3 regions of the Caldalkalibacillus salinus genome follow, and region 1 is predicted to be linked to each of the others. Evidence: riboswitches for the same ligand, from Rfam matches in the RefSeq annotation. Region 1 holds a riboswitch; each other region holds the start of a gene.
What was found. Region 1 has a riboswitch for S-adenosylmethionine ahead of JKM87_RS09470 (YezD family protein). Riboswitches for the same ligand answer to the same signal wherever they lie in the genome.
Positions count from the first base shown of each region.

Region 2: linked by a shared signal. The riboswitch ahead of metK (methionine adenosyltransferase) and the one ahead of JKM87_RS09470 (YezD family protein) in region 1 are both predicted to bind S-adenosylmethionine.
Region 3: linked by a shared signal. The riboswitch ahead of JKM87_RS10710 (methionine ABC transporter ATP-binding protein) and the one ahead of JKM87_RS09470 (YezD family protein) in region 1 are both predicted to bind S-adenosylmethionine.

Region 1 is NZ_JAERVL010000013.1:17,884-25,738, reverse strand. It holds gene JKM87_RS09500 (phosphoadenylyl-sulfate reductase) at 1-210, shown strand, start outside; gene sat (sulfate adenylyltransferase) at 330-1,466, shown strand; gene cysC (adenylyl-sulfate kinase) at 1,463-2,086, shown strand; gene JKM87_RS09485 (nitrite/sulfite reductase) at 2,083-3,705, shown strand; gene JKM87_RS09480 (anthranilate phosphoribosyltransferase) at 3,789-4,853, shown strand; gene JKM87_RS09475 (sirohydrochlorin chelatase) at 4,813-5,628, shown strand; SAM riboswitch class I at 5,707-5,833, shown strand; gene JKM87_RS09470 (YezD family protein) at 5,935-6,126, shown strand; gene JKM87_RS09465 (methionine biosynthesis PLP-dependent protein) at 6,325-7,611, shown strand; gene metC (cystathionine beta-lyase) at 7,604-7,855, shown strand, end outside.
Region 2 is NZ_JAERVL010000006.1:222,742-230,596, forward strand. It holds gene JKM87_RS06930 (sensor domain-containing diguanylate cyclase) at 1-4, opposite strand, end outside; gene JKM87_RS06935 (YaaR family protein) at 233-670, opposite strand; gene JKM87_RS06940 (glycosyltransferase family protein) at 649-1,032, opposite strand; partial or broken gene JKM87_RS06945 (response regulator) at 1,218-1,803, opposite strand; gene JKM87_RS06950 (sensor histidine kinase) at 1,763-2,965, opposite strand; gene metK (methionine adenosyltransferase) at 3,298-4,500, opposite strand; SAM riboswitch class I at 4,647-4,768, opposite strand; gene JKM87_RS06960 (methyl-accepting chemotaxis protein) at 5,022-6,812, shown strand; gene JKM87_RS06965 (aspartyl-phosphate phosphatase Spo0E family protein) at 7,005-7,145, shown strand; partial or broken gene JKM87_RS06970 (hypothetical protein) at 7,618-7,833, opposite strand; gene JKM87_RS06975 (acyltransferase) at 7,855-7,855, opposite strand, start outside.
Region 3 is NZ_JAERVL010000015.1:229,250-237,104, forward strand. It holds gene sufC (Fe-S cluster assembly ATPase SufC) at 1-303, opposite strand, end outside; gene JKM87_RS10690 (YuzK family famiily protein) at 699-848, opposite strand; gene JKM87_RS10695 (carboxymuconolactone decarboxylase family protein) at 1,052-1,420, opposite strand; gene JKM87_RS10700 (MetQ/NlpA family ABC transporter substrate-binding protein) at 1,609-2,445, opposite strand; gene JKM87_RS10705 (methionine ABC transporter permease) at 2,504-3,190, opposite strand; gene JKM87_RS10710 (methionine ABC transporter ATP-binding protein) at 3,187-4,203, opposite strand; SAM riboswitch class I at 4,333-4,448, opposite strand; gene JKM87_RS10715 (anti-sigma-I factor RsgI family protein) at 4,602-6,032, opposite strand; gene sigI (RNA polymerase sigma-I factor) at 6,025-6,798, opposite strand; gene JKM87_RS10725 (MFS transporter) at 6,938-7,855, opposite strand, start outside.

The DNA of each region.
Region 1 (7,855 bases):
ATCAAAGTGTGTCCACTGATCCACTGGACGTGGTCAGACGTCTGGACTTACATCATGAGGCACAAATTGCCGTATAACCCTTTACATGATCAGGGATATCCAAGTATTGGCTGTGAGCCCTGTACCTTCGCTGTAAGGGAAGGACAGGATAGTCGAGCCGGTCGTTGGTCAGGACAAACGAAGACCGAATGTGGGTTACATCAGTCTTAACCTCTTAGCCTTAATCTTGGCCTTAATCCAATCTCAATCCATAAAGTCAAAGGCAACTGTAAATTCACCTACTTTGGAGGGTTATTTGCAACTAAATATTTCTGCAAGGAGTGATAGATGTGAGCAAGAGCATCCCACACGGGGGACATTTAATAGACAGAACCAACTTAAACCTGGACCTAAGCACAATTGAACGAGAAGTGGTTTTAGACCTTATGGCACTATCTGATCTGACTCTTATTGCCAACGGGGCTTATAGTCCTCTTGAAGGTTTTCTTACGAGAGAAGATTACACTCCCGTCGTTGAAAACATGAGGCTAGCCAATGGTCTGGTGTGGAGTATTCCGATCACTTTGCCCGTCTCTCGTCTTCATGCGGAGACATTACATGTTGGAGAACGTGTTCGTTTATCTTACAACGGAACAGTTTATGGGGTATTAGACGTTGAAGATATCTATGAACCTGATAAGACATCAGAAGCTACTCATGTTTACGGAACATCCGATCAGGCGCATCCAGGGGTGCAAAAGTTATTCCAACGCGGAGAGGTCTATCTTGGAGGACCGGTGACACTTGTAAGAAAGCCGGAAAAAGCGTTTCCGACCGTTCACCAAGACCCGCAAGAAACTCGACAAGCGTTTCAATCACTCGGTTGGCAAACGGTCGTGGGGTTTCAAACACGAAATCCTGTACACAGAGCCCATGAGTATATACAGAAATCAGCGATGGAAATAGTGGATGGTCTTTTGCTTCACCCACTCGTAGGTGAAACAAAGGCTGACGATGTACCAGCCGACATTCGTATGAAAAGCTATGACGTGCTTTTGGAACATTATTATCCACAGAATAGGGTCCACTTAGCCGTATTCCCTGCCGCTATGAGATACGCTGGTCCACGTGAGGCCATATTCCACGCCCTTGTACGTAAAAATTACGGGTGCACACATTTTATTGTGGGCCGTGACCACGCTGGTGTCGGGGATTACTACGGTACATACGATGCGCAACGGATATTTACCTCTTTTACGTACGAGGACCTGGGGATTACACCCCTCTTCTTTGAGCATAGTTTTTACTGCCGTGCGTGTGGCAATATGGCTTCGAGTAAGACCTGTCCTCACGAGGCGTCGGAAAGGCTCATACTATCCGGTACAAAAGTACGCGAGATGCTACGGCATGGTGAAGCGCCGCCACCAGAATTCAGCAGGCCTGAAGTTGCGAATGTGTTGATACAAGGAATGGAGGTGAAAGTATGAGCACGACGCTTACGTCTCAGGTCTATTGGCATCAAAGCCAAGTGAACCAACAAAATCGTGCTAATCTAAATGGCCATCGTGGCTGCACGATATGGTTAACTGGTCTTTCAGGGTCTGGCAAATCAACGATCGCCAACGCTTTAGACCAACGACTTTATGAAATGGGGACCCATAACTATGTTTTAGATGGAGATAACGTTCGCCACGGTTTAAATAAGGACTTGGGGTTTAGTGAAGCTGATCGACGAGAGAATATTCGTCGTATCGGCGAAGTCTCCAAATTAATGGTTGATGCAGGATTGATTGTCATGACGGCTTTTATTTCTCCTTATCAGAGTGATCGTCAGCTGGTGAGACAACTACTAGATGAGGAAGCCTTTATCGAGGTGTATGTTCAATGTCCGTTATCCGAGTGTGAAAAAAGAGACCCTAAAGGCCTCTATCGTAAAGCGAGAAAGGGAGAGATTCAGCAGTTTACAGGTATTAGTGCACCGTATGAAGCGCCGGTTAACCCTGAAATTGTAATTGAAACGGATAAGGTCAGTGTGGCGGAAGCTGTAGAGCAGATTGTAACCTATCTGAACAATCAAGAAATATTGAGAACGGAGGGGAAAGTGTGAGCTATAACAAAGTATGGGCCCAGCAAGAAAAACTAAGCAAAGAAGAAAAGATGAAGCTAGAAAAGGACGGTCTGGAGATCCTACAGGACATCCCGACTTTCGCCCGAGAAGGATTTCAATCCATCCCCAAGGAACTTTGGTCCCATTTTAAATGGGCAGGTTTATATCTCCAAAAACCAAAGGAAGACGGCTATTTTATGATGAGAGTGAACATTCCTTCAGGGATCATGACGAATGATCAAGCGAAAGTATTAGCGTCTATAGCCAAAGATTATGGTCGTGATGTCATAGATATTACCACGCGGCAAGCGATTCAATTCCACTGGCTGCAAATAGAAGACATCCCTGATATTTTCGATCGTTTATCTGAAGTAGGGCTATCTTCCGTTGGCGCTTGTGGTGACATTATGCGTACGATTGTGGGTAACCCTTTAGCGGGCATTGATCCACATGAATTGGTGGATACGCAGGATATGGTGCAGGACATCTATCACTATTTTCAAAGCAATTCAGATTTCTCTAACCTTCCGCGAAAATATAAAATATCTATCTCATCTAATGTCTATAACGCCCAGCATGCAGAAATCAATTGCTTGTCTTTCATCCCGGCAATGAAGGACATAGATGGAGAAAAAGTACGTGGCTTTCACGTTTATGTCGGTGGAGGGCTATCTTCTAAGCCTTATCTCGCACAAGAACTAGATGTGTTCGTACGCCCTGAACAAGTCAAGGATGTCACCATTGCCGTGACCACCATCTTCCGTGACCATGGTTATCGTGACAAGCGACATCGGGCACGCTTAAAGTTTCTGGTCCATGATTGGGGAGTGGAAAAGTTTAAAGAAAAGCTGTTAGAACATATCGATCTACCATCTCGGGGCGTCAACTGCTTTGAGGGCTGGAATGGCGGTTATTTTTACGGTGTTCACGACCAAAAGCAACCTGGTTTGAAATACATCGGGGCTAATGTCCCTATGGGGCGTATGACGTCGGCAGATCTATATGAACTCGCACGTATATCGGAAAAGTTTGGTCAAGGCGAATTACGCAATTGTAACACGCAAAACATCATCATACCGCACATACCGTCTGAGGTAGTTGACACGGTATTGAAGGAAGAGATATTTGAGAGGTTTACAACCGAGCCCAACCGATTCATAGGCTACTCCGTGTCTTGTACGGGCATAGAATACTGCAACCTTGCCCTCGTTGAAACGAAAGAGCGAATGAGACAGATCGCCCTCAAGCTTGATGAGCGCCTCTCACTTGATGTGCCGGTCCGCATTCACATGGTGGGTTGTCCCAATTCTTGTGGGCAAAGGCAAATTGCCGATATTGGCCTCCAAGGGGGACTCATGAAAAATAAAGATAAAAAAATGGTGGAGGCTTTTGAAATTTATGTCGGTGGGACTTTACATGAGACGCCAACGTTTAACCAAAAATTAAAAGGGAAGATACCCGGAGAGGCCATTGGTCGTGTATTAGAAGATTTCCTCACTTACTTCAGTGCACACAAGCATGTCGGTGAGGACTTTTATGCCTTTGTGCAACGCGTAGGAGTGGCACATCTCCAGCAAAAACTAGACGATATCCTTGCCATCGGAGTAGAAGCGTCCTAACCACTAACATATCAATGGCCTAAGCGTAGAAAAGGCAATGATGGCGTGATGACTTGAGCATGTAGGCTAAGGGGGAACTGAACATGGAGCAATGGTTAAAAATCGTAGCCAGGGGAAAGAAAGGTTCAAAAGACTTGACGTATGCTCAGGCTGAATCAGTAGCGGAACGTATCATCTCAGGTGAAGCAACGGACGCGCAAATTGGGGCGTTCCTCGTCGCACAACGCCTGAAAACGGAGTCGGTGGATGAGGTGCTCGCTTTTTGTAAACGACTGAGAGCCCCTATCATGAATAACGCCAATGCACAGACATTGGCAACAAATTTTCATTCTAAACCAATCATAGACTTAGCGGGTCCTTATACGGGGCGCCATACGTTTGCAGCTACCCTTCCCTCAGCTATCTTAATGGCCCAGAGTGGGGTGCCGGTCTATACGCATAGTAGTCCAAGTTTACCTCCTAAGTGGGGTGTATCGTTGGCTGATATGGCCCAAGGCTTAGGGTTGCCAACGTCGGAGACATTACAGGATCTCAATCAACAATTGAAGGAGACGAACATGGGTTTTGCGCTCACAGAGCACTTGTGTGCCCCACTTGCCCAGATTCGTCATATTCGAGAAGAAATCGGGGTGCGTACATTTCTGAACACGGTTGAGAAATTACTTAATATCACACAGGCGCATACGTTAATCGTCGGCGTTTTTCACCGTACTGTCATCGACTTACATGTGGCACTCGTGAGAGCTTTAGGTTATCGGGAAGCATATATCGTTCAGGGAGTGGAAGGCTCAGAGGATCTCCCCTTACATCGAAAGAGCTTCTACTATAAGGTGACCCCCGAAGAGGTTCACGCATTGGAAATTGATCCTGAAGATTACGGGCTTAAGCGCAAAAGAGATCGTTCACGAGAGACGTTAAATCTCGAACAACAAATTGAAATCATTCAGCGCATTTTAAAAGGGGATACATCAGCAGACATTGCCGACTTTCGAGCCCAAGTGCTTTTTAACACAGCGGTGCGTTACTATTTCTGTGGCCGTTTTCCCACAGTTAGTGAGGCTTTACAATTTACCGAACAGCAGTTAAAAGAACCAAAAGGAGTCTATCATGAGTGGGATGTATTCAAATCTACGCTTGTCTCGCGGTGATTTAAGGCAAGGGGTGCTCATCATCGCTCACGGCTCACGCAATCCGAACTGGGTTAAGCAAATTGACCGGCTTTGTCGGCGGGTGCGATCACCCATTCCGATGGTGATCAGCTATTTGGAGCTTGTTGAGGAGAGAAGCATCGCCGAAGGTGTGCAAAAACTTGAACAACAAGGGGTGCAAGACATTATCGTTGTTCCGCTATTCGTTTGTTCAGGGAGTACGCATCTCGCGGAGATCCAATATATACTTGGAATCAATCGGCGGTGTGTAAGACCAACAGACGTCCCCAGAGTACGGACGAATGCCAGAATACAGTGGTGTCCTCCGATTGATGATCATCCTAATCTAGTGTCCATCCTCCGTCAGCGCCTAGGGCAGGTGATGCAAAGTAGCCATCAGCCTGTATTGCTCGTCGCTCATGGCAGTGATAAGGCTCATTGGCTGACAAAGTGGCAAACGGTTTTAGCAAGCATCGTGCGACAGTTGAAAAAAGAGACAGGTCTAGAGCACGTAAGCTATGCCACCTTACTTCCTGATCAACTGCCAAGTAAAATCCGATCCCTGGAAGAGGTCAATCAAGAAGCTCCCATGGTGGTTTTACCTCTTTTTATCGCTGAGGGTTACTTCACCTCTCATGTGATCCCAAGTCGTTTACAGTCGGTGCGTTACGTCCGAGGGAGAGCGATTCTACCTCATCCGCTCATAAGTTTATGGATAGAGGATCAAATACAAGCGCGTTTAACATCAAGTGTAGAAAAATTAAAAATAAATTAAAAAATACATTGACGAGACCTCAAGTCAGGAGTATAATTGGTTAAAATTACAAATTGAAAATCACATATTCATTAAGAACTCTTATCAAGAGAGGTTGAGGGAACTGGCCCTATGATACCTCGGCAACCATTGTGTGGCTTCTCGATTGACAGTCCACACAAAAGGTGCCAAATCCAGCAGAACGCTTGGTTCTGAAAGATGAGAGGTCGGACTAAAAATAAACTTATAAGCGTCGACCTCTTATCAGAGGTCGTTTTTTATTTAAAAAAAAACGCCTCTGAACATCATAGTGGAGGAGGAGAAACCATGCCTAAAAATGAAACTAGTACAATCCCTCACGAAACGTATAACAGAATAACCGAAGCTTTATCAGGATTGGAGTATGGCTCAGTACAGATTGTGGTACACGATTCACAAATCGTAGAGATTCATCGCTTGGATAAACAAAGATTCCCACTTGAAAAAGGAAACAAGCAAAAGGATAAGCGTCAATCGTAGTTCTGTATATAACGCATTATACTTAGCTTGTTGTACTTGGCTTAGGATTTAGAAACAATGCTAAAAACGCGTCAATATATAGCAGCAGAGTGCTGACCGGACAACCGGAGGCTCTCGTACATGACATCGTTTTAAAACGTATGTGTCAGTATGAGGGCCTCTTTTTATTTGATGGATAGGGGGATGAGAGGGATGAGCATGAAAAGACAAAAAGAGAAATCGTACGAGTTAGAAACACAGCTCGCACAGATTGGGAATCGTAGTGAGACTGAAACTGGAACCGTCAGTACACCTGTTTTTTTCTCTACGGCTTACCGCCATGGTGGACTAGGACAATCGACAGGGTACGAGTATACGCGCACGGGTAATCCTACACGTGACGTTTTAGAACGTACCATTGCAGATCTAGAAAAAGGAGATCAAGGATTCGCTTGTAGCTCAGGTATGGCCGCCATCCAATTAGTATTAAGCTTGTTTGAACAAGGAGATGAGATCATCGTTGGTCAGGATCTTTATGGCGGGACGTATCGTTTGTTTGAGCATTTACGCCAGTGCTATGGGATTGTTTTTCATTACGTCGATATCCGTGAACCTGAGGCATTCACAACAGCGCTCAGTAGTCATACCAAAGCGATTTTTATAGAGACGCCAACCAATCCTTTGATGCATCAGGCAGATTTAGCAGCTTTAAGCGCTATCGCCCAAGCTCACAAGCTCACTTTCATCGTGGATAACACGCTGAATACACCCTTGCGGCAACAGCCGATTCGTTCAGGAGCCGATATTGTGATACATAGTGCGACCAAGTATTTAGGAGGACATAATGATGTGTTAGCTGGTCTTATTGTGGCCAAAGGAGCTGATTTATGTGAGAGACTTGCCACTTTGCATAATGCGATAGGATCGACATTGTCTTCACTTGACGCCTGGTTGCTCATGAGAGGGATGAAAACTTTAGCACTCCGTTTAGAAAAACAGGAAACCAATGCCCAGCGAGTGGTTGCCTACCTCAAAGCACATGAATACGTCGATGACGTGTTCTACCCTGAGATTGGGGGATTGGCCTCTTTTAGGATAAAAAAAGAAGAGGCGGTCGGGCCGTTGCTTAGGCACCTTCAGCTTATTACCTTTGCTGAGAGTCTCGGTGGTGTAGAAACCTTTATCACTTATCCGGCGACGCAGACACACGCCGATATACCTGCGGATATTCGTATCAAAAATGGCGTGTGTAATAGACTGTTGCGTATCTCAGTAGGGATTGAGCAGAGTACAGATATCATCGATGATCTTGATCAAGCCCTCACACAAGCCATAGCAGACACACAAGCGATAGCAAACACACAAGCCATAGAAGATACAAAAGTCATAGCAGACTCACAGGCCATAAACCAAACGCAAAATAAAATGGCGCATTCACCATCTGTGCAGTCTGACGTTAAGGCATCCGGTACGGCCTCAACTAAGGGGGTGTCTATAGATGAGTAAGCAAAACTATCATGTGCGAACAGAGACGCAGTTGGTTCACAATGAGCATGCTGTCCAGCCGGATACGGGAGCAGTCAGTGTACCCGTTCATCACGCTTCAACCTTTCACCAGCGTCAGACGGATACGTTAGGCACCTATGATTACAGCCGCTCAGGCAACCCAACACGGGAAGCGCTAGAAGAGACGATCGCTCAATTGGAAGGGGGGACGAGAGGTTTTGCCTTTGCCTCAGGCATGGCCGCC
Region 2 (7,855 bases), on a different contig from region 1:
TCATAGGGGAAACAATCATCATTACAGCTCCTACCCTCTCTCTTCATCCAAGTTCGAGTCCATGACTAGTACAAAACGCCTATGCTTTATCTTCTTATTATATGTTAGTCGAGTGTGAATTTCACGCGTTTTTGGAGGGTTTTAAAGCAAAAAAAGATAGAGCGACAACCATCGACACAGGCTTACATAAAAATACAAAAAATAGCAAGCCGCCTTTGACATGAGACGCTTGCTATGTATATAAGTTCACCATCATCCCTTTGATATCTTCGATGAGAGATAAGATGTTGATTTGATTTTGCTCTTGCTCCAAGACTTCGTTTGTGAGTGACACTAGAGCCTTGTCAATTTCTTTGACCGTCTTGAACTGTTTGGACCTCCCCTTAGGAGAAAGGTTTTGTTTTTCGTGGAGCTCTAGGCCGTGCTGCACTGTTTCTTGAATAAGTTCCTTGACGAGTTTTTTATACTCTTTTAAATGCCCCACTGTCATATGCTGCCCCAATTGACGGCCTTTTACATCTATTTGGGAAAGCAGCGTTCGTATGGATTGCTCATGTAACGTTTGCGTTGTCTGAGCTATCGTGGTTGAAAAAGAGGTTTTGTGCCCTCCTTTGGGGTTTCCCTTCTGTGTTGTCTCTATTTTAGGGCTTACATGGTTCTCAATCCGCAAGTAAAGGCCCCCTCCCTTAAGTCAATCACACTCTGGAGTCGCTGTGGTTGATAATGTATTTCTTTCGGCATTTGAGAGAGATACTCAATCCGAAGCCCTTCATTTGTGAGTCGTTCGATAATCTTTAATGTATCATCTTGTGAACCTGTATCTATGAGGTAAATTGTCATATCTTGCCCTTCTATTTTTGCCCATTCGCTTATAGAACGAATGACCCATTCTACTTTACTTTGTGAATAATGCGTACAGATATAGAATGTCTTTGACGCGGGGTCAATCTGGACTTGCCATAATTTTTTACACTGTACCCACACGCAGGCTAATCCGTACATTGCTAATATCCAAAGGATTAAGGATGCCATACCCATACCTCCTTTATGTCAAGGTATGCGTACGCACCCACTTTAGTGACATAGGTAAGTAAGGGTGTTCGTAACCGACCTGCTCTATCTCAGAGTATATATATAACAAGATAAGTACATTTAAGCTGAAATAGATCAGGTCCCGGTGAGTGTCGTTCTTATCTCGCCTCTCTATGCCAACATGATTACAACCGTACCCAGTTGTTCTTTATTGCTTCTACTACGGCTTGTGTACGGTCATTGACTTTCATTTTTTGCAGGATGTTGCTCACATGGTTTTTGACTGTTTTTTCACTGATATATAATAGGTCTCCAATTTTCTTGTTCTATCTTCATGCGTCGGAATTCATCAATGAGTTTCCCCGTTACCTTGGGATGGATGTACGCCCCTCCAGAAGATACGACCTTAATCGCTTCAACTAATGAGTCGACGTCCATCTCCTTTAATAGATACCCACTTGCACCTGTTTGCAGTGTTTTGTACACATAAGCTTCTTCGTCATGTATAGATAAAATAATAATCTTCGACTCAGGTGAGAAGCTCAGGATTTCTTCTGTTGCTTCAACGCCGTTCATGTTCGGCATATTAATATCTAGGAGTATGACGTCGGGCTTGTATTGTTGAACGAGTAGTAACGCTTCTGTTCCGTCTGATCCCTCTCCAACAACACTAAAGTTATCTTCCATTTCAATGATGCGTTTCACACCTTCTCGAAAGATCTTGTGATCATCAATGAGCAGTATATTGACTTGTTTGGTTTGATTCACCATCGTTGACTCCCTCCTCATTTTGGTCTTCATCGGCCGGTAGCATGATGATAACCTTGGTGCCTTTACTCGGCTCGGAATACACTTGAAAGTCTCCTTCAAGCAGTTTTACCCTTTCTTTCATACCCATAAGTCCAAAACCCTCGCTCTCAGATTGAGATTGATTGTCTTGGTCAAAACCCACTCCATTGTCTTCTATCACAACCTGAACATGATCGCTAGAGAAAGAGAGATTCACTGTCGCTTTTGTCGCTTGTGCATGCTTGATAATATTATTAAGCGACTCCTGAATTAAACGGAAGACGGCAACGTCCAATGATGAGGATGAATGAATCTCCTTCCCTTTCGTCTTAAATTTGATTTTCACGTCTACTTTTTGTTGTATTCTCTCTATGTATTTCTTCAGTGTAGGAACTAGACCCAAATCATCCAGTGCCATTGGCCTCAAGTCAAATATGATACGCCTAACATCCGCTAAGCTTTCTCTAGCTGACTGCTTGAGACTTTGTAATTCTTCTTTCGCCCTTAACTCATCCCCAGTTGAAAGGACCTTGTCCACTAAGTCCATTCGTAGGACGAGGTGCGCCATTGATTGCGCTGGACCATCGTGTATCTCTCTCGCTAAACGCTTCCGTTCCTCTTCCTGTGCTTGAATGACTTTAAATCCTAATTGTTGGTTCTGGTGTGCATCCTCGATCATTTGTTTCATTTCTGCCATGTTACCCGACAGATATTCGACAACGACACCAAACTGTGTTAAGACCCCTTCTGCCCTTTCAACCGTTTGTTCAATGTTGCGCAAGCGCAACTGAAGATCATCCCTTTTCTCTCTCAGTTGCTTTTCTTTTTCCTGTAACAAGATCCGCTCAACCTGTATGGTATTTGCCCTCTCGTACGCTTGGCGTATATCTTCTTCTGTGTACACCGTAAAATTACGACTCACTTGTGAAAGTTTTTTGCGTGCGCTCAGGAACTGCGCTTCTAAAACATCGTTTTTTTCGATTACGTCTTCGACTTCGCCCTTGACCTTTTTGATTTCGCGCTCTAAGTTGATCATTTCTTGTCTGGCTTGTTCTGCGATATCAAATACTTGATACTTGGTTTCTTCCATTGTGTTGAGGGCTCGTTCAATCACGCCGTCTAACGACGCTACTTCAATTGCCATCATCTCACATCCCTGTTCCCCATAGTTTTGATTAAGTCTCTGATTAGGCGGGACAGCATCTTGAAATCGCAGTTACCTGACTCAATTTTTAGTTATTAAGTCCTTCATACCTATATCTATCTCTCTACTTCTATTGTAGCGGATAAAAGGCTTGGCAACATTGGGAAATTTTCTAGGGTACTTTTTTACTAGTTTAAGATAAAATTTGCCATTTGCACAATAATAAAAAAACCTCAAAAGCTTTGAATGTGAGCTTTTGAGGTCGTTTAATGGCGATTTATTGCATTTTTTGACCAATTTTCATTCGGACATCGCCTGCCCTTAAACAGATATCATGGTCGATACTTTTTAAGGATCTCCGCTCTATCTGTTCTTTCCCAAGGTAAATCGACGTCGTGACGCCCGAAATGACCGTAAGCAGCTGTCTGGCGATACATCGGACGGCGTAGGTCTAATTCTTTAATTATCCCTGCCGGGCGTAGGTCAAAATGCTCGCGTACGATTTCAGCTAACTTTTCCTCATCTAGGACACCTGTCCCAAACGTGTCGATCGCGACTGAAACGGGTTGAGCCACACCAATGGCATATGCGAGCTGGACTTCAACCTTATCTGCGAGGTCAGCTGCTACGATATTTTTGGCCACATATCTTGCAGCGTAGGCTGCTGAACGGTCGACTTTAGTGGGATCCTTACCAGAAAAAGCACCCCCGCCATGTCTGGCATACCCTCCGTACGTATCAACGATAATTTTACGGCCGGTTAGACCTGCATCACCCTGAGGCCCCCCAATTACAAAACGGCCTGTCGGGTTAATGAAGATTTTCGTCTCTTCATCCACCCAATCACTCGGGACATTAGGCGTGATCACTTTTTGGATAAGGTCTTTCCTAATTTGCTCTTGATCCACTTCAGGATGATGTTGTGTTGAAATCACGATTGTATCAATTCGAACGGGTTCATTATTTTCATCATATTCAATCGTGACTTGTGTTTTGGCGTCAGGACGAAGATAATCTATCGTTTCTTTTTTTCTAGCTTCGCTCATTTTTCTAGCCAATTTATGTGCTAATGAAATCGGTAGAGGCATAAACTCAGGTGTTTCTTTACACGCAAAGCCAAACATTAGCCCTTGGTCTCCTGCACCTATGGCTTCAATCTCTTGATCAGTCATTTGTCCTTCACGGGACTCCAAAGCTTGGTTGACACCTTGGGCAATATCAGGGGACTGTTCATTAATGGCCGTTAATACTGAGCAGGTTTCGTAGTCAAATCCGTATTTGGCCCGTGTATAGCCAATATCTTTGACCGTATCGCGAACAATCTTGGGAATATCGACATAACACTCTGTGGTAATTTCTCCGGCTACTAATACCAGGCCCGTGCTGACGGAGACTTCACAAGCCACCCGGGCATTGGGGTCCTTTTCCAAGATGGCGTCTAAGATGGCATCTGAAATTTGATCACAAATTTTATCTGGGTGACCTTCTGTTACGGACTCAGATGTAAATAAGCGATGTCCCTTTTTTAAGGCCATTCTCGTTCCTCCCTTTCATTATTACGTTATAGTATGTGCATGAATTGATACGGTACTCATTCCCTTTGATATGCCATGATAAAAAGTGCTCTATACAAATAAAAACGCCTAGAGAAAAAGGCGTTTACAGTAAAGCATGACCTCTTCTCTTATCTTCCAAGAACGTCGTCGTTCTTGCAGGTTAGCACCTGTTCCTCTTTTATACTAAAAAAAGAGGGAGGTTGCCGAGCGTCATTGGGCCTGTCCCTCACACTCCTCAGGATAAGAGTATCCGTTTCAGGCATATCCTACCCTATTTGTCCACCTCTGTCAACGAATATAGTCAATTAGTCTCAATTTATAAAATGAAGGAATTTTTATCCTCTACTAGCAGGAAGATGTCACAACATGTCGAATAGTCATAATAAAGAAGTTTTATGCGATTTTTTGGCGCATTTTGTTATCTTCAGGCGGCACCTTATCTGGTTTTATAACCAGACAAACAGACGTCAGACTACAAGAGAGAATAGGAGGAAAAACGTATGAACTTAAACCTAAGGGGTATTCAAGGGAAACTCATACTGGTGTTAGCAATTACACTGATTGTCCCAACGTCCATACTCGGGTTTCTGAGTTACAAACAGACGGAGGTTATCAATCATACCGCTGTGATTGGCTCCAAAGAAGAACTAGAGGACATGTCATCATCCTTTAAAAAGTTATTCGAAGAGACAGAGGAACTTCTTGATGACTTAAGTCAAAGACCAGAGCTTAACGTTGCTCGTAATAACTTTCAAGACGCTACGACGGACTTAAACCATTTACCGTCCGTTAATGATGGCAGTAAAACGGAGTACTACTATGAGTATTTCAAAAAAATCACAGATGAATCTGAATACATCATGAACGCGTATGTCGGGTCTCAAGAAGGAGAATTCTATCTCTACCCTGTACCACCTTCTAGTGTGGACTTGACAGAATTCGACCCTCGTGTACGTGATTGGTACCAACAAGCTGTGGACAATCCAGGACAGATCATCTATACAGAGCCCTATATTGATACGGGTTCGGGAGACACCACGCTCACATTGGCCAAAACCGTACATGCAAATGACGGCAGTGTCGTAGGGGTCGTTGGGCTGGATTTTGAAATGAACAAGCTAGCAATTATGAGCCGTGAAACGATCAAAACGAACACGTTCTTAATTATTATCTTATCTTCTCTTATTGGTTTGGTGGGTCTATACTTCTTCATTCGCTCCTTTACGAGTCGGATCTATGCTCTGAAGGATACCATTGCGGCTTTAGAAAGAGGAGACTACACACAGCGTGTTAACATCAGTGGAAATGATGAGATCAGCGAATTAAGTCAATCCTTGAACCGTATGGCCGATACGAACCAAACATTATTAAGAACTGTCCTGGACTCTACAAGTAATGTGACACACTCGGCGCACGATATGCTGTCTCAAACCCAAACGTACAATGCGCAAACGGATGATATCGCACGTGCCATCGAAGAAATTGCTAGTGGGGCAACAGACCAAGCCAACTCTGCTGAGGAAAACTCACGCATGATTAGTGAATTGGCTGATATGGTCATCGAGCTAAAAGAGGATTCTCAAGAGGCTGCCACATTAGCGAACCAAACAGAACAAGTGAGTACCCAAGGGGTTAACACACTCACTTCACTCACGAAGCTATCTAGTGACGTGGCGAGTAAAAATACACAGACAGTGGACACGATCCAACAGCTCGGAGCCAAATCGAAGCAGGTTGGAGAGATTTCACAAATTATCACCAATATTGCTGATCAAACGAACCTACTAGCCTTAAACGCAGCGATTGAGGCAGCACGTGCTGGAGAACACGGTAAAGGGTTCGCCGTTGTTGCTGACGAAGTCCGTAAGCTTGCTGAGGAATCCGGTAATTCGGCGTCTAACATCGAAGATATCGTGAAGGATATCCAGAACGAGATTAAGAAGAGTATCTCCTCTATGGATTCGATGAAAGACATCGTAGATGAACAGAACAACGCCGTCGATCATACAAAAGAATCCTTTGAAGAGGTCCTCAAGGCTATCGAGGAGACGACAAGCCGCATTCAAAGAATCACGACCTTCATTGAGCAGATCGACAAGAAGAAGGATGGCATGTTAACAGCCATTGAAGATATGTCTGCGATCAGTGAAGAAACAGCAGCAAGCTCAGAAGAAGTTTCTGCTACAACGGAAGAGCAGCGTAAACTGATCGGTAACCTCCTTGAAGTTGCGGATAGCTTAGAAGGTACAGCACAAGAGCTTGAAGGTAAGATTAGAAGATTTACACTCTAAAATAGGTCTGAAATTTTTTCAGTGTATGACTTTCACAACCTTTAGATTCCCCAGCAATGACGATTTTTTATAAACTTTGTCGAAGCTGTACTCTTCTTCCAAATTATATAGTACAATGAGTTTACGACTTTTGATACACGGTAGAAGGAGGGGTATCTACTGGTTAAAAAAATCGATCAACTATATACAGAAGTGGAAATCAAAAGGCATATTCTACACGAACGCATTAGAGTCTATCGTGACTTTACACACCCAAAAATCGTTGAAATAAGCCAAGAGCTTGATACCCTTCTGAACCGAATTAACGCTGAAAAGGTTAAAAATACGGAATAAAGTTTTAAAAATGGTACTTGCTCATAGCAACGATTGTAAGCATATATAAATTTGATGTTTTAAATCGATCAATACCAGCATTAATAAAATGCCATATGGAAAGGGTCAAGACATTCTGTCTTGACCCTTTTTCAGTCTCTTTATTGTGATTGAGCGACATCCTGCTGTTTCTACAATACTATATACTAATTTCTATTATACGAATCAATTTCATAAAGCACTGTTTAAATTGCTCGGAAGAGCATAATGTTCAAAAATTGCCTTTTTTCATGGTCTGTTTGATCCTGAACCCATTACCTTTCTAAGAAGGTTATTCTGTCCGTTTATCCTGCTGAACGCATTCGTTTCGTTATTGCTATTTGAAGATTTGCTTCGCCAACACTCACTTGTTCAGATTCGGATAAACAAATGAAATGGATCGCCGACTAACATCACAACGTCCTGTTGTAACGTCGGCACTAGCACATCCTGTGCGTCGAAGGTCAGTCATCAAACAGAATCTGAACAAAGCAACTCTAAGAATCTTATAGACCTTTTGGCAAAGCGAATATTGGGCAAGTGGGCAGTCCTTACATTCTTTTGGACGGGTGTACCTTATCGTTTGGTATTTCGGGTCAAAACTGTCATATCGATAAGAATGTTCTCGAACGCATGTCGGTGCAAAATGTTTGTCAAACCCTTCGGGTTCTATCATACATGTATGTGGCGAC
Region 3 (7,855 bases), on a different contig from region 1:
ATCCGCCGTCGTCACACCACTCACTTCACTTGGGTATTGCATGGCTAAGAAAAGGCCAGCTTTTGCTCTCTCATCTACTTCCATTTCAAAGAGATCTTCACCGTCTAGTTCTGCTTGACCGCCTGTCACCTCATAGTTTGGATGGCCCATTAAGGCAGATGCTAATGTACTCTTACCCGTCCCGTTTGGACCCATGATGGCATGGATTTCTCCACCTTTTACTTCTAAGGAGAAATCTTTTAAGATTTCTTTATCTTCAATCGCCACTTTTAAGTCTTTGATTTTTAAGTGTGGTGCTGACATCGTTGAATACCTCCTACATAATCTAAGTATTTGAAAGGATTTGCTCCTCTGTTCTCTGATTAGTAATTATCAGTGATTATCATTTGACCTTCATTATAGTATATCATATGCAGAAATCAAGAAAAGTACTTAACCATAATCTAAACGGATGGAAGTTTGATAACTAGTTAAGATTTCTAGCATATGCTCTCTCAGTGTTCTTCTATCGGTGACTAGAACAATTTTACGTTGGAGCAACTCCATTCCCAACTAATTAATTATAATTATTATTAATTAGTACTTCTTATATTTTAACACAGACAAAAAGGATTTGCACACATTTGCAAATCCTTTTTAATTGCGTCATAATCGATCAAACTGCTGCTCTATATCATAGTACGTCTTCAATGATGACCTTATTTTAGTTTACTATCTAATTGTGAGACCACTCGCATACTCTTCTGATACTCTTTTTCTCGTTCTTTTTCCACTTTCACCTGTTGGTCAAAAGACTCATCATACTCTGCATAGGACAAGCCATGTACACGATACATCGCTTGCTCCATTTGGGGCGTCGTTTCCGACTTGGTGGAAGAAATAATTAATCACAATCCTTTCTTGTTTTCTTCCGTTTCATTTTATCATGTTTTAACCCAGCCCCAAAACAGTGTGTAGTTGTTGCAACTCTTCTGACTACAAGTGACACCATGTTAGGTTTTCTCACCACGTTATCGTGTACATATCCCTCGTTATGCTCCATATAACTTCATTAATGTTGCGTACGGTTTAAATGTGCCAAGCATTCTTGTACGAGTGTCACACCTTGGCTCATCGTTGCGCCACCGCCAAATGCTGCACACACGCCAACCACTTCTAAGATTTCTTCATCTGTTGCGCCTTTATGTAGTGCTTCTTGAGTGTGATAGACGATACAATATTCATCTTGGGAAAAGATGCTGATCCCTACCCCGATTAGATGCTTCATCTTTTTATCCAGCGCGCCTTCTTCAAAGCAAGCACCGGTGAAATCATTATATCGCTTTGCAATCTCTGGCATTTTCTCTTCAAAATGTCCTAAACCCTCTTTATACTCTTGCAGCCATAACTGTACTTCATTCTCCATAGGTTCCTCTTGCATGGAAGCATTCTCCTTTCTGATCTTCATGTTTGTCCTTATCTTACCCTACGGCAAACAAAAAATACCTGCTTACGAAGCATAAAAAACTTCGGTAAGCAGGTCACAGACATCCTTTTATCGGACAGAACTAACACGATCTTTTTAGAACTAACCGATTTGATGATTTAGTTTTTTATGATTGAGTTTGATTAAAAGGCCGGGATCACATTGCCTTCGTAATTTTCTTCGATAAACTGGCGCACTTCTTCTGACGTGATCGCTTCTACTAAGGCTTGAATACGCGGATCATCTTCTTGTCCTTCAATTGTGGCAACCACATTCACGAATGGGTTATCATCAGGAGATTCTAAGATCAGGGCATCTTCCGCTGGAGAGAGGCCTGCTTCTAACGCATAGTTCGTGTTAATAATAGCCAAATCCCCATCTTGGTATAGCGCGGGTAGCGTCGCAGCCTCGACACCTGTAAATTCCAATTCTTTCGGGTTATCAACGATGTCATCTACAGTGCCGTTGAACCCTACACCTTCTTCTAATGTGATTAAGCCTTCTGACTCTAGTAAGGCTAGGAAACGGCCTTCTTCAGATACGGCCATCGGGTGTAAGATTGTAGCTCCCTGAGGAAGTTCTTCTATAGAATCATAGTGGGCAGAGTATGCGCCCATCGGTTCGATATGCACACCGACAACGTCTACGAGATTATATCCTGCTGCCTCATTCTCAGCTTTTAAATAAGGAATGTGTTGAAAAAAGTTGGCGTCGATTTCGCCAGCGTCCAATGTTTGGTTAGGTGTTGTGTAATCTGTAAACTCGACGATGTCTAATGCGATTCCTTCTTCTTCAAGCATCGGTTTTACAAATTCTAAAATTTCAGCATGAGGGACCAAGGTTGCCCCCACTGTTAACTCTTGCACTTCTTCCCCATTTTCATTTCCAGCACCTTCATTATCTCCACCTTGCCCTTGTCCACATGCCGCAAGAACTAAGATAAGAGCAAAAATAAAGCCAAACTGTAAAATTTTCTTCATGGTTTTCTCTCCTTTTTCTTTTTTATTATTTTTGGGTTATTGATATATATTTTAAACTTTACCGCTTGTCTATTTTCCTAACGATAAAGTCCCCAAGCATCTGAAAGATTTGTACCATAATAATGATGTTTATCGTTGAAATCCAGATGACATCCCACTGGTGACGCTGGTATCCCATGAATGCCAAGTGTCCTAATCCGCCCGCCCCAATCAGTCCAGCCATAGCGACATAGCCAATAAGTGCAATTCCTGTGACGGTAATGCCTGATACTAACGCCGGTTTAGATTCAGGAAGCAATACTTTATATATAATCTGGAGGTTGGACGCGCCCATCGACTTAGCCGCTTCAACAACCCCTTTTGGAATTTCTCTGAGACCAATTTCAACTAATCTGGCGTAGAATGGCGCAGCACCAATAACTAGAGCAGGAATCGCTGTTTTAGCCCCGATGGCACTACCTAATAGCGCTCTAATGATAGGGACGAGTAAGATTAAAAGAATAATGAAAGGAATAGAGCGAAAAATATTCACAAATGCGCTCACAGCTCTGTATAGCTTCTGGTTTTGCCATGGGTTCCCCTCAGCCGTCATATACAGGAGTATGCCAAGTATCACGCCAAAGATGGCAGTGAAGAGAATGGACACGCCCATCATATACAGTGTCTCTACAGTCGCATCCCATACTCGGTCCCAGCGTACATTGGGCACGACATCTTGCTGAAACCCATTCAATAGGTCTGTCATGTTGCTAACACCTCCACTTCTACTCCTTGATTTCGGAGGTAGGTCAGTCCTTTCTCTATGTCACGATCTTGACCACTAATGTGCAGTATGAGTGTCCCGTAGGAAGAATCTTTAAGACGACTCACCTTCCCTTGCAGGATATTCACTTCTAATGTTGTTTCTCTGATTAACCCGTTAATGATTGGCTTTTCCGCCTCTTCGCCAACAAAGTGACATTGTATCACTTGGCCACCATCGATGTCCCAATCCGCATGTACTTCTAATGCTTCATTCGACTCGGTCACCTGCTTCACAAACCTTCGCGTCATATCTTGCTGCGGATTCTGAAAGACCTCTATGACATGACCCATTTCAACAACTTTCCCACTATCCATCACCGCCACTCTGTCACATATCTTGCGGATAACATGCATTTCATGTGTGATAAGGACAACTGTTAATCCTAGCTTTTTGTTGATGTCTTGTAGTAATTGCAAAATGGCATCCGTTGTCTTAGGGTCCAAGGCTGAGGTGGCTTCATCACATAGTAACACTTTTGGATTATTGGCCAATGCGCGCGCAATCCCGACACGTTGTTTTTGTCCGCCACTCAGTTGTGATGGATACTGGTCCTCTTTACCTTCTAGCTCAACTAAACGTACCAGTTCCATGACCCTCTCTTCCCGCTGCTCAGGTGGGACTTTTGCTATTTCTAAGGGAAATGCGATGTTCTCCTTGACGGTCCGTGACCAGAGCAAATTAAAGTGCTGAAAGATCATGCCGATTTCTTGTCTCTGCTTTCGCAATTCAGTAGAGGGGAGTGCACTGATATCAACACCATCGATGTGGACGGCGCCACTCGTTGGCCTCTCAAGCAGATTTAGCATACGAATGAGTGTACTCTTCCCAGCTCCACTATAACCTATGACCCCAAATACTTCCCCTTTTTGGATGTCTAACTGTACATGGTCCACCGCTGTTACGGATTGTTGATTCCCACGGAAAACTTTAACCACGTCTTGTAAGTTAATCATCCTACCACCTCACTTTCTATTTAAACAATATAGATCCATCGTTAATACATTGTAGCGAACAGCAAATACATCCATAAAAAAAATCCTTTCAGCTTCAAAGCGGAAAGGATGCGAGTTATTATCTTCATCCTCTCATCACTCGAAGATTTACCTCTTCGCAGGAATTGGCACCTTTCCTTCATGTCGTCCACGAAGGCGGTTGCCGGGTTTCATAGGGCCAGTCCCTCCACCTCTCTCGATAAGAGTGCATGTATCATTCAGTTTATAAGTCACTGAAGAAGATAATAACATGACTTTATTTAGTTGTAAACCGTTTTGTTAAGCATGAAAAAGTTGGCAGTTCTATCTCCAACTGGCTTAAGCCAGCAATATCTTCTGCGAATGTATTTAATCACGTTCTAAGGTGTCGTTGCAAGGTGAAGCCAACTCTTATTATCATGGGTGCTTTGAGCGTCATCCAATTGTCCATTGACGTCATTTTTCATGTTCTCTTGGGATTTAGGTCCGTTTTGATGTCCATTCCCATGTTCCCCTTTACCCGGTGTGTGTTTTTTTTTATCATCGGAGCTTGATCCAGATGACTCACGTTGTTTCTCTTTGTTATCTTTTTCTAAACCGGGAGGGATAAATAATAGGCCTGGTGCATTCAAACGTCCTTTACCGGACTTTTTTTCCTCAGAGGCACCTTCTTCATCCGAACTTTCAGTCATACCTTCAACTTCTATATTAACGCTTTTATCTTCAGAGTCTGGATGATTGCCATTGTTGCCTTGGCCTTTGTTGTTACCTTGGCCTTTGTTACCATTGCCTTTATTGCCTTGACCCTGGTTACCTTGGCCTTTATTGCCTTCACCTTTGTTACCTTGGCCTTTGTTGCCTTGATTGTCTTGACCCTCATGACCTTGGCCTTTGTTACCATTAACACCTTTACCGTTTTCTTGACCTTCTTCAGAAGCGTTATGATGTCCATTCGATTGACCTGGTTGTTCATCTACATCCTCTTCAGCTTCACCATTGTCCTTATGATTGGATATCACATTTTGTAAGCCGTTAAACTCTTGTGCCAACTCCGCAATGGATTGACCTTTTAATTCCTCAAGGTTGATGTCTACCCCTTGTTCTTTAGCTCCCAAATAAATGGAGTAACGCCCGGTAGACATACCCTCTTCTTGCGCTTTCGTACGTACCTCTTCATCCACTGTTACTTTGTGAAGCTTCACTTTGTTCTCTTGTTCTGCCTCTGTTTCCTCTACAGGCTCATGACTGACTTCACTCTCGATAAGCTGTAAGGCAGTATCAACGTTTTCTGTGTATTTCGTTTCACTATCTTGGTCAACGAATGACGTGGCTAATAGCACATCTTGGTTCCCCTCAAGAAAGCCATCGATTCTTGCTTGGGAAATCACGTCATATGTTAGTTCTGGAAGTGACTTTCCTTTCCATTCATCACTAAGATGTGAAACTAGGAGCTTCCCATCATCATTTAGAGGTTCTAAACTAATGACTTCCATGGACTTATTAAGGCCCATTTCGATACTAGGATTGATGTCGATGTTGACATAGGCTACTGCGGTATCATCAGCTCCAAAAGGGACGAGGGCGAACATGGATGCGAATACTAATAAGAAGGAAGCGACTAAGGCTAATGCTGGTACAGTTTTCTTCTTTCTGCTTTTGACTTCGAACGGTACAACTTGAGCAGAAGGTACGTCAACTTCCATTCCAACTTCCCAGTGCAGTTTGTTTGCTTTGACTTTACGGAATTCGCCTTCAGGGGTCATGACAACTGCTTCGTCATTTTTCATTTCTAGAATGAGTCCCTTATTCACTGATTTCCCTCCCTTCTTTCATGTCTTCCTCTGGCTCGATATAGGATTGCAGTGATTCATACCCTCCGATATAAATCAACGCCATCGCTATTATATACTTTCGATTCCTCTCTACCGTTTTACGACTGCAGTTCACAAATTTTAATAATTCTTTCATCGGAAGTTGCTTTTTTTCCTTTAAATGAAAAACAAATTCTTGGTGTGTGGCGAGGGTTTTGGCGATTTGCTTTGCATTTTCTCTAGCATCTACATGCTTAGGACATAGGGTGACCAAATCCTGGAAGGTGATGTCGTACTCCTTGAGTAGCTCCTGGTAATCAGCGATATCCATTCTACGACGTTCAATTTCTTGGTGCTGTTGATACTGGTTGACAGAGGCGTGAACTTGGGCGATGCTTTCTTGTTGCTGTTCCTCATCTGTTGATTCTGTTTCTAAGAAGATATCACGCGTTTGTCTCGTTTCCTTACGTATATAATCAATCACACGACGACGAATGACCATTTCCGCAAAAGATAGAAACGATGTGCCTTGTTGGTTTTCGTAGTGGTTAATCGCTTCGTTAAACGCTTCAATAGCCACACTATACTCATCACGAGATTGGTCAATATACTGTTTACAGACCTTAGAAGCGACTTTCGCTATAAAAGGCTGATACTTTCTAATAAAATCATTTCTATATTGGGAATCATACTTGGCTTCTGTCACCAAAGCATGGATGTCTTCTGACTGTTCTTGGCGCTTTTTCTTCCATTTCCCTAGAATCATTGCTATCAAGTGAATTCACCTCGCCATACTACTATATCGTCTTTAAACCTCTCTTTATGTGGGGAAGTCCACATTCGTCAAACTATATCATCATTTTACATATTTCTACCTTCGTTTACTAGAGACTTCATTCCTGTTTTTATAAAGGAATTTTTTGTTTGGAATCTAGCACTTTATCAGGTCTTCTATAAAACACGTAGTAGAAATAAACAGAACCCACGATATAAAGGGCCGCTGTGAGGCTAAACACGTAAGCATAACCCCAGTAAGCACCATATCGACTAACGATATACGAACTTACAGGTCCCATACACGCCCATCCTAACATAAATATTGTTTGTCCGACACTATTCGCCAAACCTTTCATATTATCGTCTACTTTATCCATCATGACCGACATTTGGATAGGATTACCCGCATTCATCAATGCTTGACGAAACAAGAAACCGACCGAGGCGAGATAGAAGTTGTTTGTAAAACCGGTGAGGAGTAGGAACGGAATGGACAATAGCTGTAAAACAACCACCGCCCTTACTTCGCCTATTCGTTTAACAATCGCTGGACCAATGAGCATAGCAACGGCCGTAGCCGCTTGCCCTAGCGAGACCACCAACCCTATGGATGTGTTAGACGCTTGGAATCGGTCAGCAAAATACACGTTTAAATACGGAATCACCAGCCCCGCCCCAAAACCGATGAGCATCTGAGCCACTGCAAATAAACCGATGATTTTTATTGATGTATGATGTTGGACCAATGCGCGCTTGAGGTTACCCTTGGTTAACATACTCGTTAGTGTTTTATGTTGCTTCACTTTCCCCTTTTCCTGCAGCATACTAATGGGTAAAAAAGCTAAAAAGGACATTCCTGTGCCGATGAGTAGAGTTGTACGTAAACTTATCAGCTCTGTCATTCCAAACCATAGATGTAACACGTCCGCCAACGCTCCACCACCCATGTTACCAATCACGTTAGCCACCATCATTAATGCAAAATTAAGGCTGAAAAGATGCACCCGCTGTTCCTTCGTTGAATTCTCCGATAGCAACGGAATAGC